One region of the Blautia sp. AF14-40 genome, then DNA from elsewhere that is predicted to be linked to it. Evidence: predicted binding sites of a transcription regulator. Region 1 holds the regulator's gene; the other holds the start of a gene.

What was found. The regulator Rex, encoded in region 1, represses fermentation and respiration genes when NADH is low (regulators of the CRP and FNR family bind a similar motif). The targets are predictions, from matches to a motif close to ATTGTTAANTANTTAACAAT.
Region 2: the regulator Rex is predicted to act here: its motif matches at 3,038-3,057, upstream of gap (type I glyceraldehyde-3-phosphate dehydrogenase).

The regions. Positions count from the first base shown of each region.
Region 1 is NZ_QUHK01000008.1:8,918-16,222, forward strand. Features, by position in the region: gene DWW13_RS07795 (MATE family efflux transporter) at 1-406, shown strand, start outside; gene DWW13_RS07800 (hypothetical protein) at 521-805, shown strand; gene DWW13_RS07805 (S8 family peptidase) at 893-1,738, shown strand; gene DWW13_RS07810 (NADP-dependent isocitrate dehydrogenase) at 1,904-3,106, shown strand; gene DWW13_RS07815 (ABC-F family ATP-binding cassette domain-containing protein) at 3,205-5,130, opposite strand; gene DWW13_RS07820 (redox-sensing transcriptional repressor Rex) at 5,285-5,941, shown strand; gene DWW13_RS07825 (NAD(P)H-hydrate dehydratase) at 6,031-7,305, shown strand, end outside.
Region 2 is NZ_QUHK01000001.1:124,023-131,327, reverse strand. Features, by position in the region: gene tpiA (triose-phosphate isomerase) at 1-474, opposite strand, end outside; gene DWW13_RS00670 (phosphoglycerate kinase) at 567-1,760, opposite strand; gene gap (type I glyceraldehyde-3-phosphate dehydrogenase) at 1,975-2,988, opposite strand; gene DWW13_RS00660 (histidinol-phosphatase HisJ family protein) at 3,252-4,052, opposite strand; gene mnmA (tRNA 2-thiouridine(34) synthase MnmA) at 4,049-5,143, opposite strand; gene nifU (Fe-S cluster assembly scaffold protein NifU) at 5,146-5,583, opposite strand; gene nifS (cysteine desulfurase NifS) at 5,691-6,872, opposite strand; gene DWW13_RS00640 (RrF2 family transcriptional regulator) at 6,879-7,305, opposite strand, start outside.

The DNA of each region.
Region 1 (7,305 bases):
CATGAGTGCGATGATCCTCGGCTATACCGCAGTGATGTGGAGCGTGATTGTTCTGGCGCCGCATGCGCTGATCGGTATTTTCAGTTCGGATGCGGTACTGACCGCAGATGCGGTTCCGGCTCTGAAGCAGTACTTTGCAGCATTCATTTTCATGGATCTGCAGTACATTGGACAGACCGTATTCAAATCTCTGAATAAAAAGAAACAGGCGATCTTTTTCTCCCTGCTCCGAAAAGTCTTCATTGTTGTACCGCTCACCTATCTGATGCCGTACGTACTCCACATGGGAACGGACGGTGTCTTCCTTGCCGAACCGGTATCAAACGTAATCGGCGGAAGTCTCTGCTTTATCACCATGCTGATTCTGGTTCTGCCGGAATTGAAGCGAATGGAGCAGCAGAAGTAATGTTTTTGAAAAGTTTCTGAAAAAAGGACAGGAAGATCTTTACCGAAACGGTTTTGGCAGATATCTTCCTGTTTTTTATTGCCATACATACAATATGATGCCTCGGACAATCTGATGCGCATTGGAGTCCCGGCGCTCCGCATTCTGTCGGTCGCCTATCTGCTTTCGATTCCAGGTCTGATCTATCAGGCGGCGTTGCAGGGACTTTCCCTTGGAAAAGAAAGTATGTACATATCCATGATACGCCAGGCAATTCTGCCGCTGGTGTTTGCGTTCCTTTTCAAAGGGATTGAGAACCTGAATCTGATCTGGGGTGCCTTTATCCTGGCTGAGCTCTGCGGCATCCCGCTTGCAGTGGTTCTCTGGAAACAAAAAGGCGAAAAGCAGATTCGGTTTTAGAATAGAAAGGAAAAACAAAAAGGCTGTTCTTTGTGAAAGGCAGCCCTTTTTGCATACCATAAAATAAGAATACACAGGGGCTTATGGATGAAAGAGCAGGAAAATCTGACAGGAAAAGGAATTACAGCCGCCGTGCTGGATACAGGGATTTTTCCCCATATGGATTTTGACGGCCGGATTGTAGCCTTCCGGGATCTTGTGTACGGGCGGGAGACGCCTTACGATGACAATGGACACGGAACGCATGTCTGTGGTATCCTTGGCGGAAGTGGAAGAGCGTCCGGCGGAAAATACCAGGGTGCGGCACCGGGATGCCGGTTTGTCGTAGTGAAGATTCTGGACCGAAGGGGAAATGGAAGAAAGCAGGATATCCTCGCGGCGATTGACTGGGTGTGCAAAGAGCGAATAAGACTTAATATCCGCATTTTAAATATTTCAGTGGGAACAACAGAGCAGGAAAAAACGGTGGATGATCTGCTAGTACAGGCGGTGGAGCGCGCCTGGGATGACGGGATCACTGTTGTGACAGCGGCCGGAAATCTGGGACCCGCTCCGGGCAGTATTACGGCGCCGGGGAGCAGCAGAAAAGTGATCACCGTGGGAGCGGGCGATCTGCTGGAGCCAAGAAGAGGAATCTCCGGATGCGGCCCGACACGGGACTGCGTCTGCAAACCGGATCTTGTCGCGCCTGGAAAACGTCTCATTTCCTGCGCGCCTGGAAGAAGCAGGAAGGAATATGTGGTGAAGAGCGGCACCTCGATGGCGGCACCGCGGGTGTCCGGAGCCGTGGCTTTGGCACTTGAACGGGTTCCGGATCTTACAAATGTCCAGGCGAAAATGCTGCTTTGCGAATCGGCGAGAGACCTTGGCCTTCCGCGCAACCGTCAGGGGCATGGGATGCTTCAAACAGACCGTTTTCTGTCTCTTCTGTGAGGCACTGTGCGGCAGCATAAAAAAAGAAAAATGAAGGAAAACACCTCTCATCCTGCAAAAATTGTGTGAATTTATGGGAAAATACCAAAAAATCAGGCGAATTTTGACTTGACAAGCTATAGGATACTTTATACAATAAACGGGAATAGAAAAAGGAGGCCTACTATGGAAAAAATTCAGATGACCACTCCTCTGGTAGAGATGGATGGAGATGAGATGACCAGAATTCTCTGGAAAATGATCAAAGATGAGCTGCTTCTCCCGTTTATTGACCTGAAAACGGAATATTACGATCTGGGACTGGAACACAGAAACGAGACGAACGATCAGGTAACCGTAGATTCCGCAAACGCTACCAAGAAATACGGTGTAGCAGTCAAATGTGCCACCATTACGCCGAATGCAGCGCGTATGACCGAGTACAATCTGAAAGAAATGTGGAAGAGCCCGAACGGAACGATCCGTGCCATGCTCGACGGAACCGTTTTCCGTACCCCGATTGTCGTAAAAGGCATCGAGCCGTGCGTGCGCAACTGGAAAAAACCGATCACGATTGCCCGTCATGCATACGGAGATGTCTATAAAAATGCAGAAATGCGCATTCCGGGACCGGGAAAAGCAGAGCTGGTTTATACGGCTGAGGACGGCACCGAGACAAGAGAGCTGATCCACAACTTCACCGGCGCCGGTGTCATTCAGGGCATGCACAATCTGGATAACTCCATAGAAAGCTTTGCGAGAAGCTGTTTCGAGTACGCACTGTCCACGAAACAGGATCTGTGGTTTGCAAGCAAGGATACGATTTCCAAGAAGTATGATCACCGCTTCAAGGATATCTTCCAGGAGATCTTCGATGCAGAGTACAAAGAGAAATTTGCAGAAGCAGGCATTACCTACTTCTACACTCTGATCGACGACGCCGTTGCCCGCATCATGAAAGCAGAGGGCGGCTTTATCTGGGCCTGCAAGAACTACGACGGCGATGTCATGAGCGACATGGTATCCTCCGCCTTCGGTTCCCTTGCGATGATGACTTCTGTTCTCGTATCCCCGCACGGATATTACGAGTACGAGGCTGCGCACGGAACCGTACAGCGCCACTATTACCGTCACTTAAAAGGTGAGGAGACATCCACCAACTCCGTGGCCACCATTTTTGCATGGACCGGCGCACTCAGAAAACGCGGGGAAATGGATGGAAACGCAGAACTTTCCGCATTTGCAGACCGTCTGGAAAAAGCAACGATCGCAACGATCGAGAGCGGAAAAATGACAAAAGACCTTGCGCTGATCACCACCATGGAAAATCCGACCGTATTAAACAGCCGTGATTTCATCCTGGCCATCCGCGAGGAGCTGGAGAAATAATTAAACGAAGCAAAAAAGAAAGCCGATCCGGCATTCCCGCAAAAAGGGATGCGCCGGACCGGCTTTTTCTGTTTTGAATTTTCCGGGGAAAACCAGGCCTATTCGGCAAGCTCTTCCCATTTTTCATACAGCTCTTCGAGTTCCGCGGCAATCTCTGCTTTCTCTTTGCTTAATTTCACACACTCTGCCACATTCGTTGCGACTTCCGGTTTCGACATTTCCTCATCAATTTCCGAATCGCGTGTCTCAAGCTCTTCAATTCGTTTCTCCGTCTTTTTCAGCTCGTTTTCTTTCTTGCGGAGACGTGCCTGTTCTTCTTTCTGCGCTTTCCAGTCCAGCTTTGTGGAGGAGGCTTCGGAAGGAGCCGCTGTTTCTTCCGGAGCGGCGGCATCGGCAGCAGGAGCATAGATGCGGGTCAGCTCTTCTTTTTTCTCCAGATAGTAATCGTAATTTCCGATATAGTTGACGAGTGTTTGTCCCGTCAGCTCCAGAATCCGGGTTGCAGTCTGATTGATAAAGTAACGGTCGTGGGAAACGTACAGTACCGTTCCAGTGTAATCCTTCAGCGCGTTTTCCAGAATCTCCTTTGATACGATATCGAGGTGGTTGGTCGGCTCGTCGAGGATCAGGAAGTTGGCGTTCGAGAGCATCAGCTTGGCAAGAGAAATTCGTCCGCGCTCACCGCCGCTCAAGGTATGAATCGGTTGGAAGACATCGTCGTTTGTAAACAGGAAGGCGGCCAGCACATTTCGGATTTCGGTGTTTGTCAGATACGGATACGCGTCGGAAATCTCCTGGAAAATGGTCTTTTCCATGTGGAGCACCTGATGCTCCTGATCGTAGTAACCGATCTGTACACGGCTTCCAAGTGTAAAAGAGCCGGCATCCGGGCGGATGACTTCGTTTAAGATCTTTAAGATCGTCGTTTTTCCCGTTCCGTTGTTTCCGATGATTGCGACGCGCTCCCCGCGCTTGATTTCGAAATTCAGATCCTGGAAAAGCGTCTGTCCCGGGAAGGCTTTGGAGAGGTGCTCGACGGTCAGCACATCGTTTCCGCTTGTGATGCGCGGTTCCAGACGGATCCGCATATCGGAGCGTACTTCGGTCGGCTTTTCCAGCACATCCATTTTGTCCAGCATTTTTTCACGGCTCTCGGCGCGTTTGATGGATTTCTCGCGGTTGAAAGATTTCAGCTTTGCAATGACTTCTTCCTGATGGTGGATTTCCTGCTGCTGGTTGACCCAGGCATGGTAAGCGGCTTCACGGAGCATTGCTTTTTTTTGACTGTAGGCGGTATAGTTTCCCTCAAAAGTTGTTACTTTTTTATTGTCCACTTCAACGACTTTTGTGACAACGCGGTCGAGAAAGTAACGGTCATGGGAGACGATCAGGACGGCTCCGCTGTAATTTAAAAGATACGTTTCGAGCCAGGAGATCGAGTCCATATCGAGGTGGTTGGTCGGCTCGTCGAGCAGAATGATGTCCGGTTTGGTGAGCAGCAGTTTACCAAGTGCCACGCGGGTCTTCTGACCGCCGGAGAGGGAGTCCACCTGTTTTTCAAAATCGCTCTCGGAAAAGCCAAGACCTTTTAAAACACCGACGACTTCACTGCGGTACGCGTATCCGTTTTCCAGTTCAAAGGTATGGGAGAGGCGGGTGTAGGTGGAAAGAAGTTCATCCAGCTCTGCACCGGATTTTGTATTCATATCACTTTCCATCTGACGGAGGCGTTCCTCCATATCGATCAGATTCTGTTTCGCGGTCAGCACTTCCTGGTAAATGGAAAGGTGTCCGGTCAGATCCTGATGCTGGGCGAGATAGCCCATCGTCTTTCCTTTGGAGAGGATGACCTCTCCCTCATCGGCCCTCATTTCGCCGATGATGATTTTTAACAGCGTCGATTTTCCGGCACCGTTGATGCCGACCAGTGCGGTTTTTTCGCGTTCTTCTATATGAAAAGATGCATTTTTGATAATTTCCGTTGTCCCGAATGCTTTCGAGATATTCTGACATGCAAGAATCATGTGGTTCCTCCAGATAACATATTTCTGTATTTTGACATAATACACCATCCTTATTATAGAGAGTAATACACAAAATTTCAAGAAATCTTTGACAATTTTCTATCAACCATATATAATATGAATATATGCAGGTGTAAATAAGGAGGAATTTATCTTGGAAGAAAAAGGAATTTCGCGGGCAGTTATCAAAAGACTTCCTAGATATTATCGTTACCTGGGCGAATTGCTGGAGGACGGAGTAGAACGGATCTCTTCCGGTGAGCTGAGCGAGCGGATGAAAGTGACAGCTTCCCAGATTCGCCAGGATTTAAATAATTTCGGCGGCTTCGGCCAGCAGGGGTATGGTTATAACGTGCGGTATCTGTACAGCGAGATTGGAAAAATTTTAGGTCTGGACAGAGTCCACAATATGATTTTTGTCGGAGCCGGAAATCTGGGACAGGCGCTTGCTAATTATGCGGCCTTTGAAAGAAGCGGATTCAAAACGGTCGGTATTTTTGACGTCAACCCGGTATTAAAAGGAATCTCCGTGCGCGGAATTGAAATCCGCATGGCGGACGAGCTTCCGGAATTTATCAAGGAACACCATGTAGAGATTGCGGCTTTGACACTGCCAAAAGCAAAAGCGGTAGAGATGGCAGAGATTCTCGTGGACAACGGTGTAAAAGCAATCTGGAATTTTGCACATACCGATCTAAACTTAAAACTTCCGAAAGATGTGATCGTCGAGAACGTCCATCTTTCCGAAAGTCTGATGCGTCTCTCCTACAATCTGACCAGATATGAGGCGGAGCATCCAAAGAACAATTAAGAAACCAAAACAAAAGCAGGAGAGTCTTCGGGAAACCGGAGACTTTTTCTGTTCACTTTCCGGATAAGGCAGGAAAAGGAGGAAAAGCGATGAAACGGATTCTTACAGCAGCACAGATGAAGCAGGCAGACCGCAATACGATCGAAACCATGGGGGTACCGTCCCTGGTACTGATGGAGCGCGCAGCGCTGTCCTGCGTGGAGGAGCTTCAAAATGGAACATGGGATACAGGAAAAGTCCTTGCTGTGTGCGGTCCCGGAAATAATGGAGGGGACGGTGCGGCAATTGCACGGATTTTAAAGACGAAAGGGGTGGATGCGGAACTGTTCTGTCTTGGAAATCCGGAAAAATACAGTGAAGGCATGAGAGCACAGAAGAAAATTGCGGAAAATTATGGGGTCCGTGAGGTTAAGAATCCGGATTTCCGGGAATATACTGTTATCATAGATGCCATCTTTGGAATTGGCGTATCCCGTCCGCTGGCAGGGGAGTACCGGAGGGCAGTGGAAGCAATCTGCGCAAGCGGTGTTCCTGTTCTTGCCGTGGACATCCCTTCGGGGATCCACACGGATACCGGAGAGGTCCTTGATGCGGCGGTGAAAGCCAGAGCCACGGTGACATTTGCCTGTGCAAAGCCAGGGCTTCTCTTTGATCCCGGAAAACGATATGCCGGAGAGGTCCTGATCCGTGATATCGGAATCGGCTTTGATGCAGGAGAAGAGGAGACGCCCTGGTACGGTTCAGTGGAAAAAGAAGATCTGGACCGGTTTCTTACCCGCACGCCGATGGGAAATAAGGGAACCTTCGGAAAGGTGCTGGTACTTGCCGGTTCCGGTGCCATGTGCGGAGCCGCTGTTTTGTGTGCCAGGGCAGTCCTTGCATCCGGTGCCGGCATGGTAAAGGTTGTGACAGAGGAAAGAAACCGTACGCCGCTTTTCTGTGCCCTGCCGGAAGCAATGGCGGATTTCTGGAAGGAGGATGAGCCGCTTCCGGAAGAAGCCCTGCTGCAGGATCTCGCCTGGGCGGACGCTGTTGTTGCGGGACCGGGACTTTCCAAAAGCCGGACGGCAAAAGAACTGCTCGTTTTTACGGTGCAGCACACAGAAGTTCCTCTTGTTCTGGATGCAGATGCGCTGAACCTGATTGCAGAAGATGCAGAGATTCTTTCGGGCTGCCGGGCAGAAAAAATTTTAACGCCTCATGTAGGAGAGCTTGCACGGCTGCTGCACATGACCATTGCAGAATGCCAGCGTGACCCGGCAGGAAGCGCCGGAAGGGCAGCCGAAAAATACCAGGCCTGCTGTGTACGAAAGGATTCCGTAACCGTGACAGCAGAGGAAGGGCGTGAGCAGTATTACATAAAC
Region 2 (7,305 bases), on a different contig from region 1:
CTGATCTGCTGTTACATTCAGGAATCCAACCTTTACCTGCTGACGGATGAAATCCATCGTTACACCCTGCTCTCTCTGCTCCAGAGTTTCTCCGCAGCACATGATCGGGGTGATGCCGTGCTCGAAAGCTTTCAGCATTTTTTTGTTTACGGTCTCGCTGGTCTCTGCGAAGTATTCTCTTCTCTCAGAGTGGCCAAGTACAACGTATTTCACACCAGCGTCTGTCAGCATAGCCGGGGAGATTTCGCCTGTGAAAGCACCTTTCTCCTCGAAATACATATTTTCAGCACCAATCTGGATGTTGGAGCCTTTTGCAGCCTCTACAACCGGGATGATATCGATGGCCGGTACGCAGAAAACAACGTCAACGTCGTCATTTGCCACCAGTGGTTTTAATGTATTAACTAACTCTACTGCCTCGCTCGGAGTCATGTTCATTTTCCAGTTTCCGGCGATAATTTTCTTTCTTGCCATGATCGTTTGATCTCCTTAGTTTTACTTATTGAAACGGTTCAGAGCCGGTTCAGAGCCACCTCTCGATTCCGCTTGCGCTCTGAATCGTTGTTTTATTTGTCGTTTGCTGCTGCAACGCCCGGCAGTTCTTTTCCTTCCAGGAACTCCAGGGAAGCGCCGCCGCCAGTGGAGATATGAGTCATCTTATCGCCATATCCAAGCTGGTTTACAGCTGCTGCGGAATCTCCGCCGCCGATGATCGTAACTGCATCTGTTTCAGCCAGTGCTGCTGCAACTGCTTTGGTTCCTGCTGCAAAATTCGGCATCTCGAAGCATCCCATCGGTCCGTTCCATACAACGGTTTTAGCAGTTTTAACAGCATCAGCGAACAGTTTTGCAGTTTCCGGTCCGATATCCAGACCTTCCCAGCCATCCGGAATCTGTCCGGCCGGAACAACCTGTGTATTTGCGTCGTTTGAGAATGCATCTGCAACAACGTTGTCTACCGGAAGAAGCAGTTTCACGCCTTTTGCTGCTGCTTTTTCTTTCATTTTGTTTGCATAATCCAGATAATCCATCTCAAGCAGAGAATCACCAACGGTGCCGCCTGCTGCTTTTGCGAAGGTATAAGCCATACCACCGCCGATGATCAGGACATCAACTTTATCGATCAGGTTGTCGATAACAGAAATCTTGCTGGATACTTTGGATCCACCAAGGATGGCAACAAACGGACGCTCCGGATTGTTGACAGCATTTCCAAGGAATGCGATCTCTTTCTCCATCAGGTAACCAACAACAGCAGTGTCAACATATTTGGTAACACCAACATTGGAGCAATGAGCACGGTGTGCGGTTCCGAATGCATCGTTTACGAATACGTCACACAGGGAAGCCAGTTCTTTGCTGAACTCCTCACCGTTTTTGGTCTCTTCTGCACGGTAACGGGTGTTCTCCAGAAGGATTACATCTCCGTCTTTCATAGCCTCAACAGCTGCTTTTGCGTTCGGTCCTACAACCTCAGGATCTGCTGCAAATTTAACTTCCTGTCCAAGAAGCTCGGAAAGGCGAACTGCAACCGGTGCAAGAGAAAGCTCTGGTTTTGGTTCTCCTTTCGGTTTTCCAAGATGAGAGCAGAGAATTACTTTTCCGCCGTCAGCGATCAGTTTTTTGATCGTTGGAAGAGCTGCTACCAGACGGTTCTCATCTGTGATTTTTCCATCGATCAGCGGAACGTTGAAGTCACATCTTACAAGGACTCTTTTTCCTTTTACGTTGATATCATCTACGGTTTTTTTGTTTAACATGGGCGTTTCCCTCCATATATCCAACTGCATCTGCCGCGCCGTTTCTTTGTTTTTGCGGCATCGCGGTCCTTATTTAAAAATGCAGTTTATAATTTTTGCACACGGAAAAGGGCTGTTTTTGTGCCGTATTTTTCCGCCGCATTCGCAAAAAGGGCCCGGTCCTTAACAGACCGGACCCTTTGGGCTCTGAAATTTTGCCGTTCAGTTTGTTAAATTATGCTAACTCGCTGAAGTATTTGATGGTACGAACCATCTGGCTTGTGTAGGAGTTCTCGTTATCATACCAAGAAACAACCTGTACCTCTGTTGTTCCGTTGTCCAGCGGAAGAACCATAGTCTGAGTTGCATCGAACAGAGAACCATATCTCATACCAACGATGTCGCTGGATACGATTTCATCTGTGTTGTATCCGAAGGACTCGGTTGCAGATGCTTTCATTTTTGCGTTGATCTCGTCAACAGTTACAGTTCCTTCTACAACTGCTGTAAGGATTGTGGTAGAACCGGTTGGGGTTGGAACACGCTGTGCAGAACCGATCAGTTTGCCGTTCAGTTCCGGAATAACAAGACCGATTGCTTTTGCAGCACCGGTGCTGTTTGGAACGATGTTAACTGCAGCTGCACGGGATCTTCTCAGATCGCCTTTTCTCTGCGGTCCGTCCAGAGTCATCTGATCTCCAGTGTAAGCATGGATAGTAACCATGATACCGGATTTGATCGGAGCCAGTTCGTTCAGAGCTTTTGCCATAGGTGCAAGGCAGTTTGTGGTGCAGGATGCAGCGGAGATGATGTTATCGTCTGCTGTCAGGGTCTCATGGTTTACATTGTAAACGATGGTCGGAAGGTCGTTACCAGCCGGAGCGGAGATAACTACTTTACGAGCGCCTGCATTGATGTGTGCCTGAGCTTTTGCTTTGGAGGTGTAGAATCCGGAGCACTCCAGAACTACGTCTACGCCAAGCTCTCCCCATGGGCAGTTGTTAGCATCCGGGAAAGCATAGATTTTGATGTTTTTGCCATCTACTGTGATGGAATCTTCATCGGATGTTACGGTATCAGCCAGAGCATATTTTCCCTGAGAAGAGTCATATTTTAACAGATGAGCTAACATCTTCGGGGATGTTAAGTCGTTGATTGCTACTACTTCATAACCTTCTGCTCCAAACATCTGTCTGAATGCAAGACGTCCGATACGGCCAAAACCATTGATTGCTACTTTTACTGCCATGATTTTCAATTCCTCCTAAAAAGTGAATTTTAATTTTGAGTCTCTGTACTTTGTTAAAGAAACATCAACCTTATCTGTATAATACCTAATTTCGTCGGAAAATTCAAGTTCTATTTTCAAGAAAATACGAAATTATTTCTAAAATTTGTGAAGAAGCCGGATGCCAATCCGTATTTCTGCAAAATTTCGAAAGATCCGTCTATTACAGAAAGAGCCGGAATCCAGCCTTTCCGGGGCTTTTTCCGGCTTTTCCTGCGTGTTTTCTATTGGATCGGCAGATATTCCGGCTTTTTCTCTTTAAACCGCACGTAGTACCGGAATCCGGCTTCCTGCGCGATAGCTGCCGCGTCCGCGAAATGAAACGCTATATGTTCCGGTTTGTGGGCATCGGCACCGAAGGTGATCTTTTCGCCGCCCAGTTCCCGGTATCTTCTGATGACATCCGGCGTCGGATTCGGCACGCCAAGGCCTGCCTTGTAGCCGCCGGTGTTGATTTCCAGCGCGATATCGTACTGAATCAGCTCTTTTAAAATGGTATCGATCTCGTCCGCAAATGCGCGGTAGCTGTAATCTTTTCCCTTTTCTCTGCAGTAGCGTACCACATAATCCAGATGACCAAGCGTCTGGAAATTGTGGAAGAACCGGATATTTTCTGCTGTAGCCCGAAAATACGCCCGGTACAGCTCTTCTGCTGTCCAGTCCGGGAAAGCATCCTCATAATAGGGGTCTTTTCCGTCAATGACATGCATGGAGCCGATCACATAGTCGAACGGCCACGCATTTACATACTCTTCCATCCGTTCTTTTAAGTGGAGCTGCAGTCCCAGTTCCACGCCGAATCGGATATCGATTCTGCCGCGATATTTTTCCTGCAGTTCCCGGATTTTTGCCGCATATGCCGGTGTATCGAGCTGGAACTCGCCGGTACTGTAATCCATATCGTAGTGATCCGTCAGGCAGATTGCCGGAAGTCCCAGCTCGACTGCCCGTTTTACCATCTCTTCTGTTGGTGCTTCGCTGTCACTTGAAAAGAAACTGTGCATATGACAGTCCGCTATTTTCATCTTTCGGCCTCCGTAATCGTTCCGCCTCCGCCGACACAGCCGTCCACGTAGAAGACAACAGCCTGTCCCGGTGTCGGAGCACGCACGCCGTCCGGGAAGGTACAGGTAATCTCATCTTCCCCGGTCCGTTTGATCACGCACGGGGAGCCTTTGTGCCCGTACCGGATTTTTGCGGTGCAGGAGAGCTCTTCTCCAAGTTCCAGCGGCGGAATTGCCATATAGTTTACTTTGTTTGCTTTTACTACTTTTGCGAAAACCTCTTCATTTTCGCCGACCACAACCTCGTTCGTCTCCGGACGGATTTCCAGTACGAACACGCGGTGTCCCATCGGAAGGCCGAGTCCGCGGCGCTGTCCTACGGTGTAATGGGTAATCCCCTCATGGCTACCGAGGATTTCACCCTTTGTATTCACGAAATTGCCTTTCGGTGCCACGATTCCTGTCTCGTTCTGGATAAAGGAAGCGTAATCCTGATCCGGCACGAAGCAGATTTCCTGGGAATCCTTCTTTTTTGCTACCGGAAGACCGATTTTTGCTGCAATCTCACGAATCTGATCTTTTGTGTAGTCTCCGACCGGCATCAGCGTATGCGAAAGCTGCTCCTGGGTCAGATTATACAGTGCATACGTCTGGTCTTTTGCCGCTGTTACCGAATTTGCAATCGCATACCGTCCATTGGCAAGCTGTTCGATTCTTGCATAATGTCCGGTCGCAATGTAGTCCGCTCCAATGGAAAGACTGCGCTGAAGCAACGCTTCCCATTTCACATAGCGGTTGCAGGCGATACACGGGTTCGGTGTTCTGCCGCAGAGATATTCGTTCGTGAAATAGTCCATGACGTTCTCACGGAACTCTTTTTTGAAGTTCATGACATAATACGGAATGTCCAGCACCTGTGCCACGCGCCTTGCATCATCAACAGCAGAAAGGCCGCAACAGCCCCCGTTTTCCTCCTGGACTGTCTCGGCCTCATCCTGCCAGATCTGCATGGTCACCCCGATGACATCGTATCCTGCTTTTTTCAGGAGATACGCTGCCACCGAGGAATCTACGCCGCCGGACATTCCAACGACTACTTTCTTTTTTCCCATACTTAGTATTCTTCCTCTTCCTCGCCCTCGCTGATATCAGACTTCGGTTTTGCAAGACCTTCGATCTTGATGTGGTGTTTCTCTGCGTAATCCCAGAGTGCAGCGTGAATTGCTTCTTCTGCAAGCAGAGAACAGTGAACTTTGACCGGCGGAAGTCCGTCGAGTGCTTCCATAACGGCTTTGTTGGTTACTTCCAGAGCTTCCTGGATGGTTTTTCCTTTTACCAGCTCGGTTGCCATACTGCTGGTTGCAACTGCGGCGCCGCAGCCGAAGGTTTTGAATTTGCAGTCCTGAATGATGCCGTTATCGTCGATGTCAAGATACATTCTCATGATATCGCCGCATTTTGCATTTCCAACGGTACCTACACCGCTTGCGTTCTCAATTTCTCCTACATTTCTCGGATGCTGGAAATGATCCATTACTTTTTCACTGTACATTGTTATTCTTCCTCCTGAACTATTTCAAAGCAGTCCTCCTCCGGCACAGCTTTTACCTGAATTTTTCTGTACCGGCTTTCTGGATGGACTGTCTTATTTTTTTAAACTTATTTACCCTGCTGTTTTTTGATGTAATCCTCATACAGCGGGGACATGCTGCGCAGACGGTCTACGATCGCTTTAATCTGCTCTACAACAAAATCAACGTCCTCTTTTGTGATCTCCTCACTTAAAGTCAGACGTAAGGAACCGTGTGCTTTCTCGTGCGGCAGTCCGATGGCCAGCAGTACATGGGACGGATCCAGGGATCCGGAAGTACATGCAGAACCGCTGGATGCGCAGATACCTTTCATATCCAGCATGATCAGAAGGGACTCTCCCTCGATGAATTCAAAGCTGATGTTGCAGTTGTTCGGCAGACGTTTTACCGGATCGCCGTTCAGACGGCAGTTCGGAATCTCGGTTAAAATACGGTTGATCAGATAATCACGTACTTCGATTTCTTTTGCGGTACGCTCCGCCATAGTTCTTGCCGCACGCTCTGCCGCAACTCCATATCCTACGATGCCCGGTACATTTTCTGTTCCGGCACGGCGTTTTCTTTCCTGCGCACCGCCGTGTACGAAGGAGCGGATTTTCACACCCTTTCGGATGTAAAGGAAGCCGATTCCTTTCGGTCCGTTAATCTTATGACCGCTGGAACTGAGCATATCAATATTGCACTCATCCACATTGATCGGGATCTGGCCAAATGCCTGTACAGCATCTGTGTGGAATAAAATATTGTGTTCTTTTGCAATTCTTCCGATTTCCTTGATCGGCTGAATCGTTCCGATTTCGTTGTTTGCCGCCATAACGGAAATCAGAATGGTCTCAGGTGTGATGGCTGCTTCGAGTTCATCCAGATTGACAACGCCGTTCTCATCGACGCCGATATAGGTGATTTTCGCACCGCGCTCTTTTTCCAGATACTCACAGGTATGAAGAATCGCATGATGCTCGATTTTTGTGGTGATGATGTGGTTTCCTTTATTTTTATATGCTTCAAAGGTAGCTTTTAACGCCCAGTTATCGGACTCGCTGCCGCCGGCTGTGAAATAAATTTCCTCCGGTTTTGCGCCGAGCACGTTTGCGATCTGCTCTCTTCCTTTGGTGATGGCTTCTTTGCTTTTTCCTGCAATTGCATAAATACTGGATGGATTTCCGTAGTATTCGCTGAAATAAGGAAGCATAGCCTCGACAACTTCCGGGGCTGTTTTTGTTGTTGCCGCATTGTCCAGATAAATCATTGTTGTTCACTCCTTGTCATTTCTATCGCTGTTTCTGTTTTTCTCTAATTGCCGGCTCTGCTGAACCAGCTCTCCGAGGCTGATGGAATCCACAGCGTTCGTAATTCCCTCATTGATCCTCTGCCACACAAAACGCGTGACGCAGAAATCGGCCGCATCGCAGCCGCCCAGGCCTTCATTGACCGAGCACGTGACTGCCTCGAGTCCGCCCTCCAGCACACGGAGAACATCTCCTACCGAAATGGAATCTGCCGGTTTTGCAAGTACATATCCACCGCCTGCTCCCCGCACACTCTCAATGAATCCGGCTTTTCGAAGCGGACGCACCAGCTGCTCCAGATAGCTCTCTGAGATATTCTGGCGTTCTGAAATGCTGGCAATGGACACTGCACCCTCTTCTTCGTGACTCGCCAGATCGATCATGGCACGCAGA